One region of the Shinella sp. GW821-FHT11G07 genome, then DNA from elsewhere that is predicted to be linked to it. Evidence: predicted binding sites of a transcription regulator. Region 1 holds the regulator's gene; each other region holds the start of a gene.
What was found. The regulator LexA, encoded in region 1, represses DNA repair genes until DNA is damaged. The targets are predictions, from matches to a motif close to TGTTCNNNNTGTGTTCNG.

Region 1 (4,834 bases):
ATCTGGAGCGCCGGCTGTTTCTCGCCACCCGCAACGGCCATCAGCGCCGGCGCCACCATGAAATGCAGCATGTTCTCGAAGCAGAAGACCAGCGCCACCGGCACGGCCGCCGGTTCGCCAAAGGCGAGCAGCGCCAGCCCCGGCCCCATATAGCCTATATTGCCATAGGCGGCGGCGAGCCCCTGGATTGTCGCCTCGCCGATCGTCGCGCGGCGCAGCCAGAGGCCAACGGCGAAGATCAGTCCAAAAACCAAATAGGTCGCGCTGATGTTGGCGACGATGAAATCGACGCGCGTCAGCTGCTCGATCGGCGTTTTTGCGACCAGTTTGAAGAACAGCGCCGGCAGCGCGATATAGATGATGAAAGTGTTCAGCCAGCCAAGCGCTTCGACCGGCTGCTTGGTGATCCGGGCGACCACGTAGCCCAGCAGGATCATGCCGAAGAACGGCAGGACGAGTCCGACGATGTCCGCCATGGGCCGAGGCGCGCTCCCGCTTGCCGAGGATGATATCCCTGACTAGAACCCCGGTTCACCGGAAATGCTCTAGATATTTGTTTTAGCCGCATTATCCGAGGCCGAAGCGGTGCCGCTTCGGCTGGAAATGCTCTAGCCGATTTGCGAGAGAATGGGAAACGTTTGCTGGAACCAGATGGCGACCGTGCTGATATAGCCGAAGATGAAGGCAAGGCCCGTCAGGACGAGCAGCACGCCCATGACCTTCTCCACCGCGCCAAGATGCCGGCGAAAGCGCAGGAGGAAGCGCATGAAGGCGCCGGAAAACCCGGCCGCGATCCAGAACGGCACGGCAAGGCCCAGCGAATAGACGGCCAGTAGCATCGCCCCGTCGCTGACCGTTTCCCGCGCGGCCGCAACGCCGAGGATCGTCCCGAGGACGGGGCCGATGCAAGGCGTCCAGCCAAAGGCGAAGGCAAGCCCCATGACATAGGCGCCCGATGCCGTCGCCGGCTTGCCACCGCCCTGAAACCGCGCCTCGCGGGCAAAAAGCCCGATGCGCAGCAATCCGAGAAAATGCAGTCCCATCAGGATGATAATGACGCCGCCGATCTGCGCCAGGATGTCGAGATGCCGGCGCAGCACCATGCCGATCGTCGATGCCCCGGCGCCCAGCGCCACGAAAACCGTGGCAAAGCCCAGGGTAAAGAAGAACGCCGCCAGCAGCACCGCCCCGCGCGTGTCCCGCCGGACCGCGACCGCATCGTTGCCGCGGAACTGATCCACGGAAATGCCTGCCATATAACACAGATAGGGCGGCACGAGCGGCAGCACGCAGGGCGACAGAAACGACAGCGCTCCGGCAAGCAGCGCACTTAGAAGAGAAATATCGGCAATCGACACTGGCTACTCCGCGACGGCGGGAAAGCGGTTCGGGCCCGAAAACGCCCCGTCCGCTCCTTCATTTGCGCTTCCTAGTATCGGCCGAAGCCCTCTCCTGCCAATCACCTTTTGGAGAACGCGGCAAAATGCAGCAAAAGCTGTTTTTCATCGCATTTTCCGGGTTGACCCGGCAAATCCTCCTGCCTATGTTCCGCGCACTTCCGCGGGGCGTCTTCGCACCGCCTGGGAGCGTGTAGCTCAGCCGGTAGAGCAACTGACTTTTAATCAGTAGGTCCAGGGTTCGAATCCCTGCGCGCTCACCATTTGAGTATCTGACCTAAAATATAAAAATGAATGTTAGTTTCTGTGCATGGCATGTGTCGCGTTTCCTCGTCGCCACGGCGTGAATGACGCAGCCTTTCCCGCGATGTGATTTTGCAGTTTCATTCGGCTAGGCGCTACGCCCAACGCTGCTGCCGGCCGGGCGGGTGGTTGGCGAAACCCACAGATGCGCAGCCTGCCCACCGGCAAGAACCCCGCTGGATCGAATACAGGTACATATTGACTGTTCCGCCATATTGGTGACGCGTAGCGCCTCGAAGCCCATGCATACGGATGTGGATGCGGCGGTCTGCGGCGTCAATGATGGCAGTAGTGGAGCTCCACTTCCGCAGCTAGCACTGGTTAGCGTTCGCGCCTCCAGCGCATTAGAACCTTGACTATTCTGGCGGCCGGGAAAGGCAAAATCCACACCAACTCCTGCCCGTGTGAAAAGCTTCTGTAAGCGCAAGCCCTTGCAGAACACATATGGAACAGATAGTGTATGTTCTATATTTGTTTCACGATTCTGGGGTGGACGGCGATGTTGACACGTAAGCAACAGGAACTTCTCTTGTTCATCCATGAACGGATGAAGGAATCCGGCATACCGCCGTCCTTCGACGAAATGAAGGATGCTCTGGATCTCGCCTCGAAATCGGGTATTCACCGGCTCATCACGGCGCTCGAAGAGCGCGGCTTCATTCGGCGACTGCCAAACCGCGCGCGCGCGCTGGAGGTCATCAAACTTCCGGAGGCCTATTCGCCCAGTCTTCAGCCGCGGCGCGGTTTTTCTCCGTCGGTCATCGAGGGAAGCCTTGGCAAGCAGCCGGTGCCGGCCGCTCCGCCCCAGCGAACGTCGAGCCAGGCAGACATGCCCTCCTCCGTTTCCGTGCCGGTCATGGGACGCATCGCGGCGGGTGTGCCCATCTCGGCGATCCAGAACAATACCCATGAAATCACCGTGCCGGCTGAAATGATCGGCGGCGGGGAGCATTATGCGCTGGAGGTCAAGGGCGATTCGATGATCGAGGCCGGCATCCTCGACGGCGACACCGTCATCATTCGCAATGCGAATACTGCCAATCCCGGTGAAATCGTCGTGGCGCTGGTCGATGACGAGGAAGCGACGTTGAAGCGCTTCCGCCGCAAGGGCGCATCCATCGCGCTTGAGGCCGCCAATCCGGCCTATGAAACCCGTATTTTCGGACCGGACCGCGTCAAGATTCAGGGCAAGCTCGTCGGGCTTATTCGTCGCTACCATTAAAGCGTGTCGCGTAAACGCGTGCGGCGGTTTAGCGATAACGTCCTGCAAAACATTGAGAAGCCAAGGCGTGGGGAGTGAACTTTAGAGATCACGACGCACTGTCATCCGCTCCGCTCGCTTCATAGGTACCCGTACGCCAATCATAGGTACGGTGCCGTGACCAGGGGCGATGAAGCGTTTCAACGGCCGAGTTAAAAAGGGCGTCGGAGAGGGCGGAGTTTGCGTGATCGGCTGCCGGCAGGATTTCCAGGGCGCCGGTTTGCCTCAAATGGCGAACCGTGATGAGGCGTGCACCTGAACGGCAAGCTTCCAAACGGATTGCGACGGGCACGATGACGAGGTCTGCCTCGTCGCAGGCCGTACCGAGGAAGGCGAGGTCTTCCAGCGCCACGATGCGCCAGCCGCTAGGGGAAATGGCGGCGCAGAAGGCTTTTGTCTCACAGATGAAGCCGTCGCGGGTGCGGGCTGCATCGAATGCTGCGGCCATGGCGGCCTTGGCCTTCTGCCGGTCGGCTTCGCGGCGGGGTCGCTTCTGCCTGGCCGTAGTGGCGGGGTCCTCCTTCTCGGTGTCGACTGTCAGGCCGCTCGTCTTGCGAATCTCGGGTTTCAGAAGTGTTTCAAGACGAAGGGCGCGCCGCCACTGCGCATAGATGAAATCCGGTGGCCGTGTGCGGTTGGTCGCTGCTTTCTCGCCATGCAGAATGGCGACCAGGCGGCCATCTTCCGACACGAGAATCTCCGGCCTTGTGCCTCCACCGGGCCAGCCGGCGGCAAGGATTCCGACGACGACGAGAAGCGTGCCGGCATGGCGCAGTCGGGTGCGCAGAAGGCAGACGAGGCCGCTGCCGATGCCGATGAGCAAGAAGGCGGTTGCAGGGATGCGGCCGGTGACGATCTCGCCCTTCCAGCCGGCTACCCATGTCGACAGCGTGATCATCCACTCGATGCCTTTGCCCATGATCGCGAAGGGAATGGCATCGAGGCCAAAGGGCATCAAAAGCACGGCGATCAGACCGAAGGGCATGACGATGGTGCTGATCACCGGCATGGCCAACAGGTTGCCGGCAAGCCCATAGGCTGGGATTCGGTGAAAATGGCCAATGGAGTAGACCAGCGTCGCAAAGCCGCCGATCAGCGAGGAGAGGATAAGCCCGCCGAAGAAGCGGCCGGCGGCTCCGCCGAACAGCGCAAACGGCCCTCCCCGGCTTTCGCGCTGGACCGGACGCTCGCGCCACGCGGCGTAGCCGGCCACGAGGCCCAGCGTTGCGGCATAGGACATCTGAAAACCGGGATTCGTCACGGCAGACGGCGTGACCAGCAGGATGAGGATGGCCGAGATCGCCACGTTGCGCAGGCTGATGGCCGCGCGCCCGAACAGCACGGCGACGAGCATCACGCAGATCATGATCCAGGAGCGCATGGCCGAAATCGCGCCACCCGAAACGAGAATATAGAGCGTCACCATCACCAGGGCGCCGACGGCCGCGAATTTCTTCGCCGGGTAGCGCTCGGCAAAACCCGGAATCAGCGCCATCAGCATGCGCGCACCGACGAGGAAGGTTCCGGCGGCGAGCACCATGTTCAGCCCGGAAATGGCAAGGACATGGGCAAGGCCCGCCTGCCGCAGCGCTTCCACCGTGTCGTCGCCAATTGCTCGCTGCTCGGCAGTGACAAGGGCCGCGGCAATGGCCCCCGCATCCCCGCCGATGCGCCCCCGAATATGCTCGGTGAGGTTGTTTCTCCAGGCGGCGATCCGTTGCCGTATTCTGTCGTAGAGGCCGGGCGCGTTTGTCGTCGCGGCGGTCGGCACGCTGTAAAAATAGCCGACGGCGCCCGTGCCCGCGAAGTAGGCATCGAAGGTGAAATCGTTGAGCCCCGCCAATGCGGGACCGGAGGGCGGGCCAAGGCGGGC
Region 2 (4,834 bases), 180 kb from region 1:
TGTTGGTCGCATCGGACAGCAGGCTCAGGCCGCGTTCCAGCGTGGTGCGGAAACGGGTTTCTTCCAGCTTCAGCGTCTCGGAGATCAGCGCTTCGGCGCGCTGCAGTTCCGGATAGGCGCGGCCCATCTCGCCGACCAGCGTCGGCAGCAGCTTCCACATCAGCGGATCCCTGGCGCCGAGAAGCTGCGCATGGCGCATGGCGCGGCGCATGATGCGGCGCAGCACGTAGCCGCGACCATCCTTCGCCGGTAGCACGCCGTCGGCAATCAGGAAGGCGGACGAGCGCAGGTGATCGGCGATGACACGGTGGCTGGCGCGCGCGTCGCCGACGGCCGGAACGCCGGTCGCCTCGACGGAGGCGTCGATCAGGGCGCGGAACAGGTCGATGTCGTAGTTGTCATGTTTGCCCTGGAGGAGCGCTGCGACGCGCTCGAGGCCCATGCCGGTATCGATCGACGGACGCGGCAGGTCGACGCGCTCTTCCTTCGTGATCTGCTCGAACTGCATGAAGACGAGGTTCCAGATCTCGATGAAGCGGTCGCCATCCTCTTCCGGCGAGCCCGGCGGTCCGCCCCAGATATGGTCGCCATGGTCGTAGAAAATCTCGGAACAGGGACCGCACGGGCCGGTATCGCCCATGGCCCAGAAATTGTCGCTGGTCGCGATGCGGATGATGCGGTCGTCGGTCAGGCCGGCGATCTTCTTCCAGAGATCGAAGGCCTGGTCGTCCGTGTGGTAGACGGTGACGAGCAGCCGCTTCTTGTCGATGCCGAATTCCTTGGTGATCAGGTTCCAGGCAAGCTCGATCGCCTGCTCCTTGAAATAATCGCCAAAGGAGAAGTTGCCGAGCATCTCGAAGAAGGTGTGGTGGCGCGCGGTGTAGCCGACATTGTCGAGGTCATTGTGCTTGCCGCCGGCGCGCACGCATTTCTGCGCACTCACCGCCCTGGAATAGGGGCGCTGTTCGAGGCCGGTGAAGACGTTCTTGAACTGTACCATGCCGGCATTGGTGAACATCAATGTCGGGTCGTTGCGCGGCACGAGCGGACTGGACGATACGACCTCGTGGCCGTTCGTTCGGAAATAGTCGAGGAAAGTCGACCGGATCTCATTCACGCCGTTCATATCGCGTCCTTCATCTCTGCACTGTCTGCGCCTGTCTACGGCGCATTACCCACCCAATTGCATTACAGCAGATGCGAAACCGCCCCGCCGGCCGGAGTGCCCGCCCGGAGGCCACTGGAAGACCATCCATCCGCGAATTCCGTCGAACTGCACGCGGCCGCCGCCTATCTTGCGGAAGGTCGAAAACCTTGGGGGCGCGCGCGAGAACTCAAGGCTTTTATCGCCCGCCTCGGCACCTGTCCAGACATCAAAAAACCGGCCTTTCACGAAGAAGAGGCCGGTTTTTCAGGAATTTCGCATTTTGTTTTGCGCATGTCGCTTTCGCAAAACCCATGCCCGCTTGGCGCAACGCGTTCCAGCGTTGCGCAGCGATCAGCCTTCGCCGTCGGTATCGCTCGAATCCGGGCCGCTATTCTCCAGGAAGCGTTCGGCGATCAGGCCGGCATTCTGGCGCAGCGACGTCTCGATCTCGCGGGCGAGATCCGGATTGTCGCGCAGGAACGTCTTGGCGTTTTCACGACCCTGACCGAGGCGCTGGCTGTTGTAGGAGAACCAGGAGCCCGACTTTTCGACAATGCCGGCCTTGACGCCGAGGTCGACGAGTTCGCCGGTCTTGGAAACACCTTCACCGTACATGATGTCGAATTCGACCTGCTTGAAGGGCGGCGCCATCTTGTTCTTGACGACCTTGACGCGGGTCTGGTTGCCGATGACCTCTTCACGCTCCTTGACGGCGCCGATGCGACGGATGTCGAGGCGAACGGAGGCGTAGAACTTCAGCGCATTGCCGCCCGTCGTCACTTCCGGCGAACCGTAGACGACGCCGATCTTCATGCGGATCTGGTTGATGAAGATCACCATCGTGTTGGACTTGGAGATCGAGGCGGTCAGCTTGCGCAGCGCCTGGCTCATCAGGCGTGCCTGGAGACCGGGGAGGCTCTCGCCCATCTCGCCCTCGATTTCGGCGCGCGGCGTCAGCGCTGCAACCGAGTCGATGACGAGCACGTCGATTGCGCCGGAGCGCACCAGCGTGTCGGTGATTTCCAGCGCCTGCTCGCCGGTGTCGGGCTGCGAGATCAGCAGGTTTTCGAGATCGACGCCCAGCTTGCGGGCATAGACCGGGTCGAGAGCATGTTCGGCATCAACGAAGGCGCAGATGCCGCCCTTCTTCTGGGATTCCGCAATGGTCTGCAGCGCGAGCGTCGTCTTACCCGAGCTTTCCGGGCCGTAGATTTCAATGATACGGCCCTTCGGCAGGCCGCCGATGCCGAGCGCAACGTCGAGCCCGAGCGATCCCGTCGAGACGGTTTCGGTCTCGATAATGCTGTCCTTGCCACCGAGCTTCATGATGGAGCCCTTGCCGAAGGAGCGCTCGATCTGGGAGAGTGCCGCTTCGAGTGCCTTGCTTTTATCCACTGATTTTTCCTCTACGAGCCGCAAAGTGTTCTGTGCCATTTGGTCCACCTTTAGGTTATTGAAGCAAGACAGGCAATGAAGCCGCCGATGAATGCTATGTACACATTTTGTTCTCGTTTTGCAAGCTACGTTCAACGATTTGAATATATTTGCAAATCTCCGGTGTGTTCTTTTTTTGTTTTCGGTGGATACGCGCCAAGCAGGACGATGGACGACCCCACCGGGACAAGCGGCCGCGAGTGCCGAATCGGCGGGCGAAAAGGAAGATGATGACAGGCAAGACGATACTGGTGATGGGCGGGGCCCATGTGGACAGACGCGGACGCATCGCCGGTGAAACGGCGCCGGGGGCGAGCAATCCGGGCGCCTGGTTCGTCGAGGCGGGCGGCGGCGCGTTCAACGCGGCGCGCAACCTGTCGCGGTTGGGCCACCGGGTGCGGCTGATTTCGCCACGCGGCGGCGATGCGGACGGCGATATCGTCGCGGCTGCGGCGGAAGCCGCGGGCGTCGAGGATACGCCCTTCATCTTTCTCGACCGGGCGACGCCGAGCTATACGGCGATCATCGAGCGGGACGGCAATCTCGTCATCGCGCTGGCGGACATGGAACTCTACCGGCTGTTTTCACCACGCCGCCTGCAGCAACGGGCGGTGCGCGAGGCGATGGCGGATACCGGGCTCATCCTCACCGATGCGAACCTGCCGGCCGAAACGCTGGCAGCCATGACGGGCACCGCGGCGGCAGCCGGCGTACCGATCGCCGGCATCGCGATTTCGCCGGCCAAGGTGGTGCGGTTCCGCGAGAGCCTTGCCGCCCTCGCCTTCCTGTTCATGAACGAGGCGGAAGCACGCACGCTGACGGGTGCAACACCCGAAAACCCCGCCGACTGGCCGAAGGCGTTGCGCGCGGTGGGCCTTTCCGCCGGCGTGGTGACGCGCGGCGGCAAAGGCGTCATCGCGTTTGACGACACACAGGCAGCCCTCGTCGTGCCGCCGGAAATACCGGCACTCGGCGACGTCACGGGTGCCGGCGATTCGCTCGCCTCCGGTTTTCTCAGCTCCTGGCTTGCCGGCTCGCCCATCGGCGAAGCGTTGCGCCGCGGGGTGGCAGCAGCGGCAATCACCGTGCGCTCGCCCCTCGCCGCCGCTGAAGAATTGTCGCAGGCAGCCCTTGCGGATGCACTTTCTCTTGTACCCGACGCCGAAGGAATGGCATGAGACTCTTTTGCCTGAATTCCCGCCCAAAGAACTGCAAGGACACAGCATGACCCGACCCGTATCCCCCCTCCTGCCGGTGCAGTTTTCGACCGAAGTCGCCGCCGCCAGGGACCGTGGTGCGCCGCTCGTCGCGCTCGAATCGACGATCATCACGCACGGCATGCCCTATCCGGGCAATCTCAATATGGCGCGCAGCGTCGAGCGCATCATCCGTGAGGAAGGCGCCGTGCCGGCGACCATCGCCGTCATCGACGGCGTGCTGCATATCGGCCTCGAGGATGCAGAACTGGAGACGCTCGCGCAGACCCAGGGCGCGATGAAGCTTTCGCGCGCCGACCTGGCCTTCGCGATCGCCGAGCGTCGCACCGGCGCCACGACGGTGGCCGCAACGATGATCGGCGCGGCACGCGCCGGCATCAAGGTCTTTGCGACGGGCGGCATCGGCGGCGTGCACCGCAAGGCGGAAGAGACGTTCGACATTTCCGCCGATCTCGACGAACTGTCGCGCACCGGCGTCATCGTCGTCTGCGCCGGCGCCAAGGCGATCCTTGACATTCCGAAGACGCTGGAAGTGCTGGAAACGCGCGGCGTGCCGGTGGTGACCTATGACAGCCCGATCTTTCCGGCCTTCTGGTCGCGCGATTCGGGCATCAAGAGCCCGCTGACGCTGAACAGCCCGGCGGCGATCGCCAATTTCCAGACGGTACGCGACCAGCTCGGCATCGACGGCGGCATGCTGATTGCCAACCCGGTGCCGGAGGCCGACGAGATCGAGCGCGAGGAGATGGAGATCTACATCGCTCGTGCGCTCGACAATGCCGAGCGCGACGAGATCGCCGGCAAGGCCGTCACGCCCTACCTGCTCGACAGCCTGTTCCACCTGACGGATGGCCGCAGCCTGAAGACGAACATCGCGCTCGTGGAAAACAACGCGCGTCTGGCGGCGGAAATCGCCGTCGCGCTCGTGAACTGAATTTGCGCAAGCGGCCGGTTTGCACCGGCCGCATCCTCTCCGTCTTCAGTTCTTCAGCTTGTACCCTGTCTTGAAGATCCACGCCGTGATCGACAGGCACAC
Region 3 (4,834 bases), on a different contig from region 1:
CATCACGCCACTCGGAGAAATCGCCTCGTCCGGAAAGCGGGATCGTCTGCATCAGAGCAACGAGAGTTGTTCCGGCTTCGGCGCGAAAAGCGCTTTCAGGTCGGCACGATCTGCGAGCCGCCGCGGCACCCAGCCCTCCGCCTCGATGAAGGCACGTACCTTGCGCAGCGAAACGCCGAGCCGCGCTAGGTCCTCGAGCCTGAGACGCCGGAACCGACGGCTGGAGAGAATGGACGTGACCGTCTTCGTGCCGAGGCCAGGCACACGCAGCAGCCGCTCGCGCTCCGCCCGGTTGACGTCAACCGGAAAATCCTGGCGGTTGGCGAGCGCCCAGGCCAGCTTGGGATCCATGTCGAGATCCAACATGCCGCCCGTCGCCCCGGTGATCTCCTCCACGCCGAAACCGTAGAACCGATAGAGCCAGTCCGCCTGGTAGAGCCGATGCTCGCGTACCAGTGGCGGCTTGATGAGCGGCAGCGCACGGGAGGCATCGGGAATGGGGCTGAAGGCCGAATAGTAGACGCGCTTCAGTCCGTAGCCGCTATAGAGCCGGGCACTGGTCTTCAGGATCGTGGCGTCGTCCGCACCATCGGCGCCGACGATCATCTGCGTGCTCTGGCCGCCGGGAACGAAACGCTTGCGCCGTTTGGTCTGCAAGGTCGGGTCATCGGCCGCTTCGATCTTCCGGCGCAATTCCCCCATCGCGCGGCGAATTCCCTCTGGACGTTTTTCCGGCGCGAAGCGCCCAATGCCGGCATCGGTCGGCAGTTCGATATTGAGGGAGAGGCGATCGGCATAAAGCCCGGCCTCCTCGATCAGTTCCGGAGCGGCATCGGGAATAGACTTCAGGTGGATGTAGCCGCGAAAACCGTGCACGGTGCGCAGGTCCCGCGCTACCCGCACCATCTCGCCCATCGTGTGATCCGGCGAGCGGATGATGCCTGAGGACAGGAACAGCCCCTCGATATAGTTGCGCCGATAGAATTCGAGGGTCAGCCATACGACCTCCTCCGGTGTGAAGCGGGCGCGCTCCACGTTGCTGGAGGAGCGGTTGATACAATAGGCGCAGTCGAAAATGCAGAAGTTGGTGAGCAGGATCTTGAGGAGCGAAATACACCGCCCGTCCGGCGCATAGGCATGGCAAATCCCCGCCCCTTCCGTCGAGCCCAGCCCGCCGGTTCGAGCGGAGTCGCGCTTGACCGTTCCGCTCGAGGCACACGAGGCGTCGTATTTGGCGGCATCCGACAGGATGGCCAAGCGTTGCTGCAGCGATTTCTTCATATATGTTCACTATATGTTCTTTCCTGTGTAGTCAATTGGAAAGAATGTTTCAGGGCAAGCTGGGCGCAGAACCGACCTCAACGGATCTTCGAAGCCGCCTCATGGAAGCAGCGTGCCAGCGTGGCATAGATCCGATTTAGGTATCAACCCTTCGATGCAGCTTCGCGCTGGGCGTTTTGATGAGAACCAGTCCGGAAAGCTAAAAGCAGAAAGGGTTCGTCGGGATAGTCGGCCACTCGACACGCAAAACACCGTACGCCGTCCAGAGGGCGAATCCGGTGACCGTCAGCGTGTGCATCTTCGCTGATATCGTTGCGGTGTCACCTGTCTAAAATACCTTTCAGACCTGCGGAATAAAGCTCGTGATGGAACAAGCCGATGCGAGATAACCGACGAACAGCGCCATATCCATTTCAAACGCTGTAGGTTACTCGCTGTCACCAGCACTAGGAGCTACTCGCCGTCCCGGCGGTCATCCTTGCCCTCTTCTTTGAGGTTTGAGAGGGTGCGCAACGTCAGAAATGTTACGAGAGAGAGCACGATTGCCGTGTCGAAGGAGCCGAGCCCGACGGCGGTTCCGATAGCGCCCGTCGCCCACAGGCTTGCGGCCGTTGCCGTGCCGCGTACGCTGGCCTTCACGACGAGGATGGCGCCGCCTCCGATGAAGCCCATTCCGGTGATTAAGCCTTCGACGATCCGGGCCGTGGCTTCAGCGTTGCCACTAATGAGCGGTTCCGCGGCCTGGATGAAGCCACAGCTTGCGATCGCCACCAGGGGAAACGTCCTGAGGCCGGCGCTTCTCTCGTGCTTTTCGCGGTCCCAACCGATCGGTAGGGCAAGCACATAAGCGAAGAGAAGCGACCCCAGATGCGGAAGGAAATCGAAGTTTGCCCCAATCGTTTGCAGCCACTCGGTCAAGCACGCCCCCTCTGCCAATCTGCAGGTTAGATAGCTTCCCACCCCCGCGGGACAAGGTGTGGAGGTCTCCATCGGAATTATTTATCACCGGCAACGCTCCATAGGCATAGCTCCCTTCCCGCGACAGCCCGACGCCAGCTCATTGGCCAATCACAGCCGTATCTGGGAGGTAGAAAGGATCGCGGCGGCCTTCCGAACTGGTACCTTCGAAGGCGGCCGTCGGGCGGCGCGCGCTGGCGCTTCTTGCCGAGCTCCGCATCCGAATACGCTCCGACCGCCCCAATCCTTTCACCGGCAGGGCGCGCCAACCCCACCTTTCTGGAGCTCCGCACCAATGGGCTGCGTCTGGCCGCAGGTCTCCGGGATAGACCTCGGAGAACATAGCGATGAGGGGAAAAAGTCCTCTCGCATCTCCGCCCGTAGGCGACCGCATGAAGCACCTCAAACGTAAGGTGGAGAAGCCGTTCGGAGATACGGTACGGCCCCACAGAGCGGCAAAGGATGCCGCTCCGTTCATGGCGTTTTACTTGTGTGGTGGAGGTCGGAACAAAGAGGGCCGAATGGGAATTTGAGCGTCCGATCAGTCAAGCTGGGAGAGCGCTATGAGAGGCAGATCGCAAGAGCAAAGAAAGCAAGACCATACTCTTTTAGCGGCTGGGGCGCTGGTGGTAGCCGGGCTTATGATGCTTGGCATTCCGCCGTGGATTCTCTTTGGCGTCTAAACACTGCGCCCTGCATAGATTGGCGGCACGCGCCCGTACGCGTGAAAGTGATGTACACGCGGTAAGCATGGTGAGCTTAGGGTTTGCCATTACTCTTCTCTATATCTTTCTGATGACTCGACTCGCCCCGTAACCCGTGTTTGATTTCAAGCGAAGGGGAAGTTTCAAATGGTCTACGAGTGGGACGCAAAGCGCGCTCGGCGCGCCTATTCAATTAAGTGGCTGTCGGTGGGCGCTGCGACTTTGGCGACCGTCGGCTTACCACTTTGGCTCGTTCTTCATGCCATGGGCTTTCTCGCCCTTTAAGCATCATGCGAAAGTTGCACATTGTAGGGGGGAATCGCGCGGGCCAGATCGCCTGTCGCCCGGCTTATGCCGAGTCTACCATGTGATAATCACGGCCATCCTGAGCGTCTGCGAATGGGGAGTATTGTCCACCGATTGGCGTACTGTTCGGCGCAGTAGTTCTTTCGAGCCAAGCAGTGTTCAGCGTTGCGCAAATCAATGCACACGTCTAAGAAACCGAGACATGGCCGTGGCACTTGCAACGGCTGTCCCACACTCTTGAGCACTGACCTCAGCTTCCGGCTTACGTTACTGAGCCTTGCATGCCCTCATTCAAGTGCGAGGTCCAAAATATCCATCCGCAGAAATCACCTGTCTCTCTTCTCTGCACCCGCGTCATCATGTCAGGCCGACTTGCGACTGATCGAGCCCCGGGCGACGAACGTGCATACGACCTTGTGAAGGCTGCGGTGCCCTGAGCGGGACTTCTTTGCGAGTTCCTCGATGGCCCAGGCTCCCATCGGCCGGTGCGGAAGCTCCAGGGTGGTCAGTTGTGGCCGCAAATGGCGCGACAGTTCGTCGTCATCGTAGCCGACGACGGAGATGTCCTGGGGAATGCGCAAACCTGCTTCGCCAATCGCCATGAAGCAGCCCATCGCCATCTTGTCGTTCTGGCAGAAGATCGCCGTCGGCGGCTCTCGAAGTGAAAGGAGCTTTTGTGTTGCCTCGAAGCCGGATGTCGGCGTCCAATTTCCTTCGGCCACCAGGGCGTCATCGTAGTTGAGCCCCGCTTCCGCCAGCGCCTTACGATAGCCCGCGAGGCGATCCTGCGCGGCCTCCATGAAGCTCTCGCCGACGATCGTTGCGATGCGTGTATGCCCCTTCTTGATGAGGGATGTCGTGGCCGTGCGCCCCCCGGTCATTTCATCAGGAACGACGGCGGGAAAACGGTTATCACTGGTGTAGCAGTTGAGCAGAACCAGCGGCACCGGAAGGTCGTCGAAGACCGCGTCGAGCGATACGCGACGGGTGAAAATCGACATATAAACGATACCCTGAACTCCGGCCTGCAGAAGGCGTGCCACCGCCTTTCGCTCATTCTCGGCTCGCCCCTGCGTCTGCGCCACGAGAATTGTAACATCGCTCTCCCATGAAGCGTGCCGGGCGCCCTCGATGGCATTGACCGCCTCCGGGGTTGTCGCGAGTTGGTCGACGATGAAACCGATACAGCCACCTCGGATGTCTTCGAGGCCCGCGCGACGTATCGGGCTTGCGAGCCCATAGCCAAGCTTATGCGCTACATCTATCACGCGGACGCGAAGGTCAGAGGATATTTTGATGTCCGTGACATTGTTGAGGACGACCGAGACCGTCGCCTGCGAGCAGCCTGCCGCCTTGGCCACATCCATCATAGTCACGCGCTTCTTCGTTTTCCCGCCGCTCATGTACCCCCCATTTTTCCCTCTCTACACTAACTAATAAAATTCGGCCATTGACTAATAATTATTAGTAGAGGTAGCCTTTCCGAAGATCGGGAGGAGAACCGGATGAACACGAAGCCAGCATTCGACTACGATATCGCTGCGCAGATGGCGCAACTGGCAGCAGACGGCATCATCGGGCTGAAG

Region 2: a site for LexA is predicted at 2,708-2,725, ahead of recA (recombinase RecA). Genes of this name have one in related genera too.
Region 3: a site for LexA is predicted at 1,285-1,302, ahead of AC1RT2_RS31295 (putative DNA modification/repair radical SAM protein). Genes of this name have one in related genera too.

What each region holds. Positions count from the first base shown of each region.
Region 1 is NZ_JBXARJ010000010.1:226,328-231,161, forward strand. It holds gene AC1RT2_RS20695 (AEC family transporter) at 1-476, opposite strand, end outside; gene AC1RT2_RS20700 (cytochrome c biogenesis CcdA family protein) at 609-1,358, opposite strand; tRNA gene AC1RT2_RS20705 (tRNA-Lys) at 1,585-1,660, shown strand; gene lexA (transcriptional repressor LexA) at 2,200-2,922, shown strand; gene AC1RT2_RS20715 (ComEC/Rec2 family competence protein) at 3,011-4,834, opposite strand, start outside.
Region 2 is NZ_JBXARJ010000010.1:50,627-55,460, reverse strand. It holds gene alaS (alanine--tRNA ligase) at 1-1,126, opposite strand, end outside; gene recA (recombinase RecA) at 1,499-2,581, opposite strand; gene AC1RT2_RS19830 (carbohydrate kinase family protein) at 2,812-3,759, shown strand; gene AC1RT2_RS19825 (pseudouridine-5'-phosphate glycosidase) at 3,806-4,732, shown strand; gene AC1RT2_RS19820 (ABC transporter permease) at 4,778-4,834, opposite strand, start outside.
Region 3 is NZ_JBXARJ010000028.1:1,028-5,861, reverse strand. It holds gene AC1RT2_RS31300 (UdgX family uracil-DNA binding protein) at 1-52, opposite strand, end outside; gene AC1RT2_RS31295 (putative DNA modification/repair radical SAM protein) at 52-1,281, opposite strand; gene AC1RT2_RS31290 (MgtC/SapB family protein) at 1,735-2,199, opposite strand; gene AC1RT2_RS31285 (LacI family DNA-binding transcriptional regulator) at 3,611-4,651, opposite strand; gene AC1RT2_RS31280 (phytanoyl-CoA dioxygenase family protein) at 4,754-4,834, shown strand, end outside.